DNA from 3 places in the Paenibacillus sp. EPM92 genome. Region 1 is predicted to be linked to each of the others. Evidence: predicted binding sites of a transcription regulator. Region 1 holds the regulator's gene; each other region holds the start of a gene.
What was found. Region 1 encodes LexA, which represses DNA repair genes until DNA is damaged. Its sites were predicted from a motif close to CGAACATATGTTCG; they were not measured.
Positions count from the first base shown of each region.

Region 1 (4,250 bases):
TTAACGATTTCATTAACTGGTACGCCAAGAAATTCGAGCATCCGATGTACCGAACCTTCCCTGATGCAACTAAATCGTCCAGCGCACGAAGCGTCTCTTCAATCGGTGTGACCTGATCCCAAACGTGAACTTGGTACAAATCGATATAATCGGTTCCTAAGCGTCGCAAACTGTCTTCGACGGCATCCATGATATGCTTGCGGGATAGACCGACTTGGTTCGGTCCGGGTCCGGTCTTCATTCGAACTTTAGTAGCCAGAACTACGTCCGATCTTCGTTCGCGAATCGCTTTACCGACAATCTCTTCAGATCTGCCGCCTGCATAGACGTTTGCCGTATCGATGAAATTCCCTCCTTTATCCAGGAAACGGTTTATCATCTCTACGGACTCCCGTTCATCGGTCGTATGACCGAAGGTCATTGTTCCTAAGCAAAGTTCCGATACCAGAATACCGCTCTTACCCAAAGCCCGATATTGCATATCAAAACCCTCCTCCTACTTCTTCTCATCTTCATCAACAAATTTGATGTTATCGAGTTGAGTACGTAAGGAAGATTTGAAAGAATCGATGTACTTTTTACGCAATTCGTTACGTTCGTTCAACTCCGCTTCGCTCAATCCTTCGGATTTCGCTTTTCGAGCGAGTTCATTGATTCGCTTCACGGTAACATCATGTTCCGATTCCAACATGCCTATCCTCCCAGTCTTCTCGTGTTCCGGTTGTCGCCAGCTGTCGGAACCTGACAAGCATGTCCAGACAAATGGCGTTCGTTATCAAATTATACTTTGACATTATGGATAACGATTGTCAAGAGAATTGACAGGCGGGAAGAGCCTGAAATGTCAGGGCGAGCGGTATTACGGAAGCAACAATTGTTGACCGGCACGAATCGAAGCGTCCTTCAATCCGTTCTTTTTTTTGAGCTCATAGATGTATTCTCTCGGGTTGCCACCCTTAGCTATATGTTCATTGGCGATACTCCACAAGGTATCTCCTCGTTCGACGATAACGGTATGTTGTTCGGCCGGCAAGGAGGCGGCTGCATAAGCGTCCGAATTCCCAAGTAATGCCGTGATCACCGTGCTGATCCCGATGATCATGGCCAACACAAGACCCGTCAGAGCCAGACGCCCTAGCCGTTTGCGATTGCCGACCGCATCTGTTCTATTCATGGACGGCACGTTTACCGAAGTTTGACTGCTAATGATATGCATCATAATGACGACCCCCAAACATTTGTTCTTATATTAAAATAACACGAACACGTGTTTGTGTCAATGCATTTTCTCGAACTTATGTTTGTACGAACGGCTATTCTGTGCTATACTTCCAATTAATAGTTTCTATATATTGGAGTGATACGATGAGCAAGATTTCCTCCCGTCAACAGGCCATTTTAAATTTTATTAAAAATGAAGTTAAGGATAAAGGTTACCCGCCTTCCGTACGTGAAATCGGCGAAGCGGTAGGTTTGGCGTCGAGTTCCACCGTACATGGACACTTGGAAAGGCTCGAGAAGAAGGGCCTTATCCGCCGAGATCCGACCAAGCCAAGAGCCATTGAGATTCTGGACGGGGAACCAGGAGAAGGCGCGTTCTCCGTTTCGGTAGCCCGCGTTCCGTTAATCGGACGGGTTACGGCAGGGGTTCCGATTACAGCAACGGAGAACATTGAAGATTACTTTCCGCTCCCCAGCCACTTTGTCGGCGATCAGAGCGTGTTCATGTTAAGCGTCGTCGGCGAAAGTATGATTGACGCAGGCATTCATCACGGGGATTATGTGATCGTCCGCCAGCAGCAGACCGCCAACAACGGCGACATCGTCGTGGCTATGACCGAGGAAGACGAGGCGACGGTGAAAACGTTCTATAAAGAAAGAGACCATATTCGGTTACAGCCGCAAAACCCGACCATGGAGCCTATTCGGTTGAAAAACGTTTCTATTCTTGGCAAAGTCATCGGCGTATTCCGCGACATCCACTAACAACTCATAACCTCTCGAAGCTCGGCTGCTGCCGGATCGTGAGGTTTTTTCGATAAAAAAACCTCACGGAAGATCACCGCTAGGTCCTTATGGAATATAGGTCTTGCTAAATTAAAGAAACGGACGCTCGGCTCAGCCGAACGTCCGTTTCTTTAATTATTAATAAAGCGTTAAATACTGCTCACGCTCCCAAGCGTGAACTTGAGTACGGTAAATGTCATACTCGATTTCCTTAAGCTCGAAGAAATGAGCCAGCGCATGATCGCCGAGTGCTTCGCAAATGACATCGTCCCGAAGCATTTCGTCGAGCGCTTGCTTCAAGTTGATCGGCAAGCTCGGAATGCCTTGCTCTTCCCGCTCCTCTTCGGTCATCACGTAAATATTGCGGTCCGTCGGAGGCGGCAGCTGCATTTTTTTCTTGATGCCGTCAAGGCCGGCCTTCAACATAACGGCCAGCGCGAGGTACGGGTTAGCCGCCGGATCCGGGTTACGCACTTCAACGCGCGTGCTGAGACCGCGGGAAGCCGGGATACGGATCATCGGGCTGCGGTTGCTGGCCGACCAGGCGACGTAACAAGGCGCTTCATAACCCGGTACAAGACGCTTGTACGAGTTGACGGTCGGGTTCGTAATCGCCGCGAACGCGCGGGCGTGGCGCAAAATACCAGCCATGTAATGACGTGCTTCTGCGCTTAGGCCGAGTTTGTCGCTCTCGTCGTAGAAGGCATTCTCTTTACCGCGGAACAACGATTGGTGACAATGCATGCCCGAGCCGTTAACGCCAAACAACGGCTTCGGCATGAATGTGGCATGCAGGCCGTGCTGACGGGCTACCGTCTTCACAACGAGCTTGAACGTTTGAATTTGGTCGGCCGCTTTGATCGCATCGGCATATTTAAAGTCGATCTCGTGCTGACCCGGCGCCACTTCGTGGTGTGACGCTTCGATCTCAAAGCCCATTTCTTCGAGCGTTAACACGATTTCGCGGCGGCAGTTCTCGCCGAGATCCGTAGGCGCCAAGTCGAAGTAACCGCCCTGGTCGTTCAGCTCCATGGTCGGATTGCCTTTCTCATCGGTTTTGAACAAGAAAAATTCCGGTTCCGGCCCGACGTTCATCGCGGTATAGCCCATTTCGTACGCTTCTTTCAACGCAGCTTTCAGAATGCCGCGCGGGTCGCCCGGGAACGGACGGCCGTCCGGCAAATAAATATCGCAAATCAAACGCGCCACGCGATCTTCCGTCACCCATGGGAACACGACCCAAGTATTCAAATCCGGGTATAAGTACATGTCTGATTCTTCGATACGAACGTAACCCTCGATGGAAGAACCATCAAACATCATTTTATTATCAAGCGCCTTCTCAAGCTGGCTTAAAGGTATTTCGACGTTCTTGATGGTGCCGAGCAAATCCGTAAATTGAAGTCGAATGAATCGAACGTTTTGTTCCTTGGCAATACGTAAAATGTCTTCCTTCGTGTAGTTCTTATCCGTCACTGTGAAATCTCCTCCTTAAAAATCGGTACGTAATAACGAGGGGGTACCGCTCGCCCCGCCTCAGGTGAACAGAGCGGCGGTCGCTCCTCGGCCAAACCCTATTTTCTGAAAAAACGAGACAGTTCGCCTTGAATCAACGATACATGATTCGGTCGCTTGCCTCCGCCTATCAGCTGCTGCTTCAGCATCTTGTGCAGCTGGGAATCAGTCAGTTCCCGGCGTTTCACTTCGGATTGCTCGTTCAAGACGGTTGCATCCTCCGAATCTTTGTCGACCGGCAGCAGCACTTGTTTAATTCCTGCGATGTTAACGCCCTTCTCGATCAAATCCTTGATCTCCAAAAGACGCTCGACATCGTTGAACGAGTATAGACGCTGGTTGCCGCCGGTTCTTGCTGGAATGATCAATTCATGCTGCTCGTAGTATCGTATTTGTCTGGCGGTTAAATCCGTCAGCTTCATAACAATACCGATCGGAAAAAGGGCCATATTACGGCGGATATCATCACTCATGACTATCACCCCTAACACATAAAACCTTACTTTTATTGTAACCATGTTCTAGAAACGTGTCAAGTTATGTCAGGTTAATGCCACATGTAAGTAATGATTACAATAATTTGCGGTCGATCATGTTTTGGATGGCCGTCAGAACGCCGAGCTTACAGTGGGAATACGTCAAGCCTCCCTGCATGTAGGCAATATAAGGCTCCCGAATCGGCGCGTCGGCCGATAATTCCAGGCTGCCGCCCTGAATGAAGGTTCCGG
Region 1 covers NZ_BCPS01000077.1:102,464-106,713, forward strand. The annotation lists gene JMF85_RS18570 (aldo/keto reductase) at 1-481, opposite strand, end outside; gene JMF85_RS18575 (DUF896 domain-containing protein) at 497-691, opposite strand; gene JMF85_RS18580 (LysM peptidoglycan-binding domain-containing protein) at 860-1,219, opposite strand; gene lexA (transcriptional repressor LexA) at 1,366-1,986, shown strand; gene glnA (type I glutamate--ammonia ligase) at 2,146-3,483, opposite strand; gene JMF85_RS18595 (MerR family transcriptional regulator) at 3,582-3,995, opposite strand; gene JMF85_RS18600 (methionine gamma-lyase family protein) at 4,093-4,250, opposite strand, start outside.

Region 2 (4,250 bases), on a different contig from region 1:
GCTCCATGAGGCGATGATTGTGTATAGCCGTTGGGATGAAGGCCGCCGCCGCCCGATTTATGTACACACGGACAAAGGGCTGAAAATATTAGCCGTGCTGCCGGGCAGTCCGGCCGAGGAGCTCGGCCTTAAAGCCGGTGAGATCGTCAGCAAGGTGAACGGGGTTCCGGTTCGCAGCAAGCAGGCGCTGCATCAGGCGATGCAATTGAATCCGGCGTTCTGCCGATTGGAAGTGCTCGATGGGGCGCTGGAGAACCGCTTCTTGAAACGGGCGCTTTACTCGGGGGAGCATCATCAGCTCGGCATTATACTCGCTCCCGACCAAGATGTGCTGTACTATGTGGAGGAGAAGCAGGTATCGATTTGGGCATACTTGAGCCGCCGTTTGATCGGATTACTCCGCAATGAAAAAAATTCAAAGAGCATGTAAGGGCAGGCGTCACGACAATCCGGACATTTCGGCACGGAATAGGGATTTCGTGATCGGCCCATGCGGATACCAGCCCAACGCCCGAACGTCGGGTTGCACAACAAAGAGCCTGAGGCGAAAGCCCCAGGCTCCTTGCATAGATGGCGTTACCTTAGAACAACGATCTCAACGCGGCGGTTTTTCGCGCGATTCTCATCGCTGTTGTTTTCGGCCACCGGCCGGGTATCGGCATAAGACGTCGAGACGAACTTCTTCGGATCTAGCTGCGCGGTATAGACGAAGTAGCGCAGGACAGACAACGAACGCGCTTGCGATAATCCCCAGTTGTCTTTATACACGGAGCCGGTCGACAGCGGCAAATCATCCGTATGTCCTTCAATACTGATGACCGCGTGCAGAGTAGGAAACAAGCTTGCCAATTGGTTCAAGATCGGCAAGGCTCCCGGCTTCAGGTCGGCTTTCCCGAGATCGAATAGGAACAAGTCGTTCAAGGTGACCGCTACGCCGCGAGGCGTATTTGCCGCGGATATTTGCGCTTGCAGGTTGTTTTCCTGAATGTAGGCCTGCACTTTCTGAAGCAGGTCTTCCAGCTGTTTTTCCCGCTGCTGCTGTTCTTCCTTCCCGGTCTCCGCGTTATCATTCTGTTCCTGCTCTGTCTTGTTGTCCTCGCCGCCCGCGGACGGGTTTGCGGCACCCATGATGCCTTGGCCCTGCGGCATAATCGTATCGGCTTTCATGAATTCCATTTTCAACGCTTTCGCCAGCACTTCGTATTTCTGAACATCGATCTTGCTCATGGCATACATGATGATGAAGAAAATCAGGACGAGTGTAATAAAGTCCGCGTAGCTGAGCAGCCAGCGCTCGTGATTGGGAGGCACGGCCTGCTTCTTTCTCCTATTCCTCGCCACCGGGTTCACCTGCGCTCTCGCCTTTAATGTGATCTTGAAGGAGGAAAGAACTCAACTTTTTCTTAATCAATTGCGGATTTTCACCCGCTTGCAGAGCTAGTATCCCTTCCAGCATCAATTCCATTTCGGCGACCTGCTCCGCGCTGCGAACTTTGATTTTGCTTGCAATTGGCAGCAAAATGAGGTTGGCGGAACCTACGCCGTACAAGGTGGCCGTAAAGGCGACTGCGATTGCCGGTCCCAAGCTTCCCGGGTCATCCAAATTGCCGAGCACATGAATCAAGCCCATTACCGTACCGATGATCCCCATGGTAGGGGAGTAACCGCCGGCGGCTTCGAACATTTTGGCCCAGCCTTCGTGGTGATTTTCAAGAGCGTCGATCTCCAGTTCCAAAATTTGGCGGGTCAGTTCGGGATCGGTCCCGTCGACCACCATCATCAAGCCGTCCCGCAGGAACGGATTCTCATTCTCTTGAGCACGCTGCTCCAGAGCGAGGACGCCTTCGCGTCTGGCTACGGTCGCCATATCGACGAGCTCCTCGATAACTTGCCCCGGGTCTTGTTTCTTCTCGCGAAAGGCCATGTTCAGCGCCTTGCCAATATCTTTAATTTGTTTTAACGGAAAGCTGACAAGCACGGCGCCGATCGTGCCGCCCGCTATAATCAGCATGGAGCTTGGGACGAAGAGCGCGGAAATATGTCCGCCATCCATCATATAACCGCCAATTAATCCTCCAATACCGATGATGATCCCGATGATTGTCATCAAATCCACTTTCGTTCCACCCCTAGAGATTCAAATATGAATAACGGCAGTCACCTGTCGCTTGTCATTGGAATATCCGTTCGGAATGAACGGAAGACGAATGGGTTCGTTTGCAACAGAAACGGAAAAAAGGTATAATGTATGGGAACAAATATTCCTATTACAGGAACGCAGTCGAACGGAGTCGAAGCTACGCACATAGATGGTCTACCTTTTTATCGGAATCCGGTAACCGAAACTTTAGAAGATTTCCACTCTTTTCATGAATGGGTGATGAGATGAGCGAAGTAACCATAAGCGATAAGAAGTTCCAGCTCGTATCGGACTATACGCCTCAAGGGGATCAGCCGAACGCGATCGAGATGCTGGTATCGAGCATCCGCTCGGGACAGAAGCACCAGACGCTGCTAGGTGCGACGGGAACGGGGAAGACGTTTACAGCCGCGCATGTCATTGCTCAACTGAACCGTCCGACGCTGCTGATCGCGCATAACAAAACCTTGGCCGCGCAGTTGTGCAGTGAGCTGAAGGAGTTTTTTCCACATAATGCAGTGGAATATTTCGTAAGCTATTACGATTATTACCAGCCGGAAGCGTACATTCCTTCCTCGGATACGTTCATCGAGAAGGATTCGAGCATCAACGACGAGATCGATAAGCTCCGCCACTCGGCGACCAGCTCATTGTTCGAACGCCGCGACGTCATCGTAGTGGCTAGCGTGTCGTGCATCTACGGCCTCGGATCGCCGATGGAGTACCGCAATTTGCTGCTGTCGCTGCGGGTCGGAATGGAGCGTTCGCGCAACGACATTTTGCACCGGCTGATCGACATCCAGTACCAGCGCAACGATATGAACTTTATCCGCGGCACGTTCCGCGTCCGCGGCGACGTGATCGAAATCTTCCCGGCTTCGCGGGGGGAACAGGCGGTGCGCGTCGAGCTGTTCGGCGACGAGATCGAACGGATTACGGAAATCGATGTGCTGACCGGCGAAATCATTGGCGAACGCGACCATATTGCGATTTTCCCGGCCTCCCACTTCGTGACCCACGAGGATACGATGAAGGTGGCGCTCGTGAACATTGAGCGGGAGCTGGAGGAGCGGCTGGCCGAGCTGCGCGGACAGGGCAAGCTCTTGGAGGCGCAGCGGTTGGAACAACGCACCCGTTATGATATCGAGATGATGCAGGAGATGGGCTTCTGTTCGGGGATCGAGAACTACTCCGGACCGCTGACGTTCCGCGAACGCGGAGCGACTCCTTACACGCTGTTCGACTATTTCCCGGACGACATGCTGATCATGATCGACGAGTCGCATGTGACGCTGCCGCAAATCCGGGCGATGTACAACGGCGACCGCGCCAGGAAAGAAGTGCTGGTCGAGCACGGCTTCCGTCTGCCGTCGGCGCTGGATAACCGTCCGCTGCGCTTTGAGGAATTCGAAAAGAAAATCAACCAGATCGTGTATATCTCCGCGACGCCAGGCCCGTATGAGATCGAGAAGTGTCCGCAGATGGTGGAACAAATCATTCGCCCGACAGGATTGCTCGATCCGATCATCGAGGTGCGGCCGACGAAGGGACAAATCGACGATCTGCTCGGAGAAATCCAGGATCGCATCAAGAAGGACGAGCGGGTGCTCGTGACGACGCTGACGAAGAAGATGTCCGAGGATTTGACGGACTATTTTAAAGAGATCGGCGTCAAAGTGCGGTATTTGCACTCGGAAATCAAGACGTTCGAACGAATGCAAATTTTGCGTGACCTGCGTTTAGGCGTCTTCCATGTGCTGGTCGGGATCAACCTGCTGCGGGAAGGTCTCGACTTGCCCGAAGTCTCGTTGGTGGCGATTCTCGACGCCGACAAGGAAGGTTTCCTGCGCGCGGAGCGCTCGCTCATCCAGACGATCGGGCGCGCGGCGCGTAATGCGAACGGCCGGGTCATCATGTACGGTGACAAAATGACCGATTCGATGAACAAAGCGATTACCGAGACGAACCGGCGCCGCGCCATTCAATTGGCTTACAACGAAAAACACGGCATTACGCCGCAGACGATACAGAAGAAAGTGCGCGACGTCATCGAAGCGACAAAGGTTGCGGAGCAGAAGGCCGACTACTTGGCAGACGTCAAGGGAGCCAA
Region 2 covers NZ_BCPS01000026.1:21,997-26,246, forward strand. The annotation lists gene JMF85_RS05375 (PDZ domain-containing protein) at 1-430, shown strand, start outside; gene JMF85_RS05380 (flagellar motor protein MotB) at 577-1,311, opposite strand; gene JMF85_RS05385 (flagellar motor protein) at 1,328-2,116, opposite strand; gene uvrB (excinuclease ABC subunit UvrB) at 2,386-4,250, shown strand, end outside.
Region 2: uvrB (excinuclease ABC subunit UvrB) is a predicted target of LexA. The motif match lies at 2,177-2,190, and genes of this name have one in related genera.

Region 3 (4,250 bases), on a different contig from region 1:
CGGATCGCGGCGGCGATCGGCTGCACTGAAGCGGTTACGATCGGATTGCTGCTCGTGCTGCGCATGATTGAACCGACTGCCCAATACATAATCCCGATCAGCGGCATCACGATCGGCACCGCGATGATCGTATCGGGCTTGTTCTTGAGTCAAATGAAGCGCGAGATGGAGACGTCGCGCGGTGAGATGGAGACGCTGCTCGCCTTGGGAGCTACGGCCCGGCAGGCGGTTCAAGGCTCGCTGAAGCGTGCGGTTCGCGCCAGCATGATTCCGACGGTGGACGGGATGAAAACCGTCGGACTGGTACAGCTCCCGGGGATGATGACCGGCATGATCGTAGCCGGGGCGGACCCGATCGAAGCGGTGCGCTACCAGGTGCTGATCATGTTCATTCTGGCTTCTTCGGCCGCATTGACAGCGATGCTGCTCAGCCTGATCAGCTATAAGTTATGGTTTACCGCCGACTCCCGGCTTAGGGTCACGGAGGATGCGAATCGTTAAATATCGAAAGCCAGCTGCACCGGACGTTGTTCGGTGTTTTTTGCGTTGTCAGGGCTCGGACTAGTATGCTGACCCGACAGCGGTTTATAGGCCGTTAGCCCGTTCGATTGCAGCAGGCGGTCCAGCCGTTCCATAACCTGCTCGCGGTATGGCTTCGGCGCCGACGGCGAGCCTGCATACAGCTGCGCATACCGGCTTACTAGCGGAGCGTAATGCAGGCGAAGCGAATGAAAAAACCATGATTTCACCGCGGCGGTGTTCAAGCGGAGGACGGAGCCCATTACGAAGGTGGCGCCGCTTTGCGCGATGCGCCCGACGAGCGGCTCCAATTGCTCGGCCCCGTCCGTGATCCAAGGCAGCATCGGCGCCAGAAACACGCCGGCGTCCACGCCATGCTCCCGCAAGCGGCGCACCGTGTCCAGTCGCGGTTCGGGCGCGGGCGACATCGGCTCGAAGCTGCGCCATACCGATTTGTCCAGCGTGTTCACGCTTACGTTCACGGTGCAGCCGGGAATTTTCCGCAGCAGGTCCACATCCCGTAAAACAAGGGGGGAACGGGTTGTAATGCTGGCCGGAATATGATAGGCGGCCAACACTTCAAGGCATTGGCGCGTAAGCTGCTCGTTCTTCTCGAGCGGCTGATAAGGATCGGTGGCGGTCCCGATCGCCACTTTGCCGATGCGGCTTCGTCCGTTCTTCTGGCGAAGCATGCGTTCCAGCTGCGATTCCAGCGCCGCGGCCGCATTTTGCTTGAACAAGATATGGCGTTGGAAGGTATCGTCCGTATCCAATCCCAGGAATGTATGAGTTGACCTGGCATAACAGAAACTACAACCGTGCTGGCATCCGCGGTACGGGTTAATCGACCAGTCGAACGGCATCGAGGGACTTTTGACGGGATTCAAAACCTGCTTCGCGTTTATCGGCTCATAGTTCGCTCTCATATCGTACACCTCGAAAGGAAGGATTGACAAGAACATATGTTCTTATTTTTATCATATCGCAGCTTTACTTCCTTTGCAACAAGAACTGCAAAACGGTAAGGAGGATGGCAGAATGGCCAGAAGAAGAAGCAGAAGAACCGTTGTGCCCGGGGCCGGTTACGCCCTGGACCAATTCAAGGCCGAAGTGATGCGCAGGGAGGGATACAGCACGAATTCCGCGCAACCGGACAACGTCAAGTACGAGGTGGCCCGATCTCTCGGCATACCGCTCCAACCGAACGGCAACGGCCATTTGTCTACGGAGCAGGCCGGGCAAATCGGCGGGCAAATCGGGGGCGCGATGGTGCGCGAGATGATCCGGATGGCGCAGGAGCGGCTGGCAGGAAAATAAACGGTTAGCGCCGCGATGATCAAGAAGCACACCTCCCGGGCGGGAAGGTGTGCTTTGGTGCGAAACACCTGTTCGTTACAATTACGCAGGGCACGAGCAGCTTGCATTTACGACCGCTTACTGCTGCGAATGCCGGGCATCGTATTCGTCCGAATATTCGGCAAGCGACTTGATCTTACCGTGGGGATGCGGGGACTGCTTGCGGATTTTCCACTCGTTTTCCTGGCGGCGTTTGGAATGGCTCATCTTCTTTCACGTCCCTTCTCGGATATAGAAGCAAGGTGCTGCCTTTTTAGGATGGCGGGAGGGCCGGTCCTTTATTCTTCATAAACTCCGCAAACGTTGTTGTAATCTATGCTTTGATCCGTTAAAGTGAAGATTCAGGGGGTAGAAGGAGCAACGGGGACGGAGGCTGGAAAGTGAGAACGTTTTTTTGGACAGGATGCATATCGTATTTGCTCATCGGCTTGGCGCATGTCATTATCGGCGCTTTAATGCCCGAGCTGCTTGCCCATTACGGGAAAGATTACAGCGCGGGGGGACAACTCGTCGCCCTGCAATTTTTCGGATTTTTAATCGGCGTGTTAGCCGGTCCGTGGTTTAGTCAGAAGCTGGGCAAGCGGGGCGCTCTGCTGGTTAGCCTGTTCTGCATGGCCTTGGGCGAAATGGTCTTCTTTACGCTGCCCCCATGGGGAATCGTACTCGCCATCGCTCCGCTCGCCGGCTTCGGATTCGGCATGGTGGAGACGATCATCGGCGCCGTCGTGATCGGGCACTTCGAAGAATCGCGCAAGACGGTCGCCATGGCCCGCATCGAAGTGTTCTTCGGCGTCGGCGCCCTGGTCATGCCTCTGCTGGTGTCGTTGTTCATCGCCGCAGGCTGGTGGCGGGGGTCATTTCTCGCCTTAAGCCTGCTGTCGCTGCTCGTCTTCGTGTTATGGGCCGTGCTGCCGCTCGGGCGAATGTCTGCTGTGATGGCGAAATCGGCGTCGAACGCCGTGCAGGCGGGCGCCGTGCCTTCGTTCAAAGGTCTTCCCGGCGGTTTGATCGGGCTGTTGACTTTGTTTATCGTCATCTTTGCTTTATATGTCGGCGCGGAGATGAGCGTCGCGAATTTCCTGCCGTCCATTATGATTGAAAATGTCGGTGTGAAGCCGGAGATCGGCGCGCTTTCCGTCACCTGCTTCTGGGGAGCGATGGCGGTCGGACGGCTGTTCGCCGCCCAATTGGCCGGCCGCTGGGGAAAAGCCCGTTACCTGCTGGTCAGCTGCGCCAGCGGGGCCGCCGTCTTAAGCTTATTCGCCATGGCCGATACGGTGTTCTCGAGCTATGCGCTGGTGCTGCTGCTGGGGCTATTGATGTCGGGCATGTTTGCGGTTGCGCTCGTGTACGCGAATGGATTTTTCCCGGGCATGGAAGAACGGATAACCAGCATACTGATCGCCTCCGGCGGCGTGGGCGGGGCGCTCATCCCGCTGCTGACCGGGTGGTGTATGGACCAACTGTCCGTATCGGTTGCGTTATGGGTGCTCGTGACGCTCTATGTGCTGCTGCTGGCCCTGGTGTACGGCGCATCCCGGATGCGGTTCCGTGCGAAGGCGGCGAACGTTTCGAGTCCCCGCGTGTAAGCGGCCGGGACTTGAATTTTACCCGTGTAACGGAATGGACACAGCGAAATACCCTTTCAACCGGAGCCGCAGGTTGAAAGGGTTTCTTGTTGTTGACACCATAAGGGAAGCGGGTGTAAGCTGCGGCCGAAGCTGTCCGTCGAGACGGCGGCGAAGAACTTCGCAGACACAGCGGCACGCAGTTCGACGCCCAGGTCTCCGAAGCGCTGAAGAACGTGCTTGTCCGCACCAGGAAGCTTCCGTCCGCGGAGCACGCACCGTCCGGCTCGCGCGGCGCAGCGTTACCCCAATAACCAGGAAAGCCCGGATTCGCGCATCTGCGCGTGCTCCGGGCTTTTTATTGTGCGGTTTTGCCGACCGGCGGAGCGCAGAACAAGAACGGCCGAACGAAATCGGGCGCCAACGTTCCGCTATCCTATGAATCCTTGCGGTCGAGATGTAAATCTTGCAGCGTATATTGATGGTTCCAAAGAAATTCCATATCGTATTCCGTCGTATCGCGCAGAATGAATTCAAGCAGCATCATCGCAAACGCGAGCGTAATGGAGGCGAACAACATGAGCCACATCAAAAATTCGATAAGCTGGGCCATTGCAAGCAGCTCCTTCCCTTTCCCGGATGCTATCATTCTATGAACGCATCACACAAAAGATGATAAGGAAGGACGCTAAATTTAAGCGCTTTATCGAGTGGTTTCGCCCCGGCTTCGAGACGCTCTATAACGTTTCCGTGTCGCTTAGTATGTTCTTGAAAATTCGCGTCAAATACTTCACGTCCTCATCCGAT
Region 3 covers NZ_BCPS01000096.1:21,354-25,603, reverse strand. The annotation lists gene JMF85_RS23655 (ABC transporter permease) at 1-501, shown strand, start outside; gene JMF85_RS23650 (SPL family radical SAM protein) at 498-1,445, opposite strand; gene JMF85_RS23645 (small, acid-soluble spore protein, alpha/beta type) at 1,558-1,836, shown strand; gene JMF85_RS28220 (DUF6254 family protein) at 1,954-2,082, opposite strand; gene JMF85_RS23640 (MFS transporter) at 2,256-3,464, shown strand; gene JMF85_RS23635 (hypothetical protein) at 3,880-4,056, opposite strand; gene JMF85_RS23630 (MarR family winged helix-turn-helix transcriptional regulator) at 4,181-4,250, opposite strand, start outside.
Region 3: JMF85_RS23650 (SPL family radical SAM protein) is a predicted target of LexA. The motif match lies at 1,475-1,488, and genes of this name have one in related genera.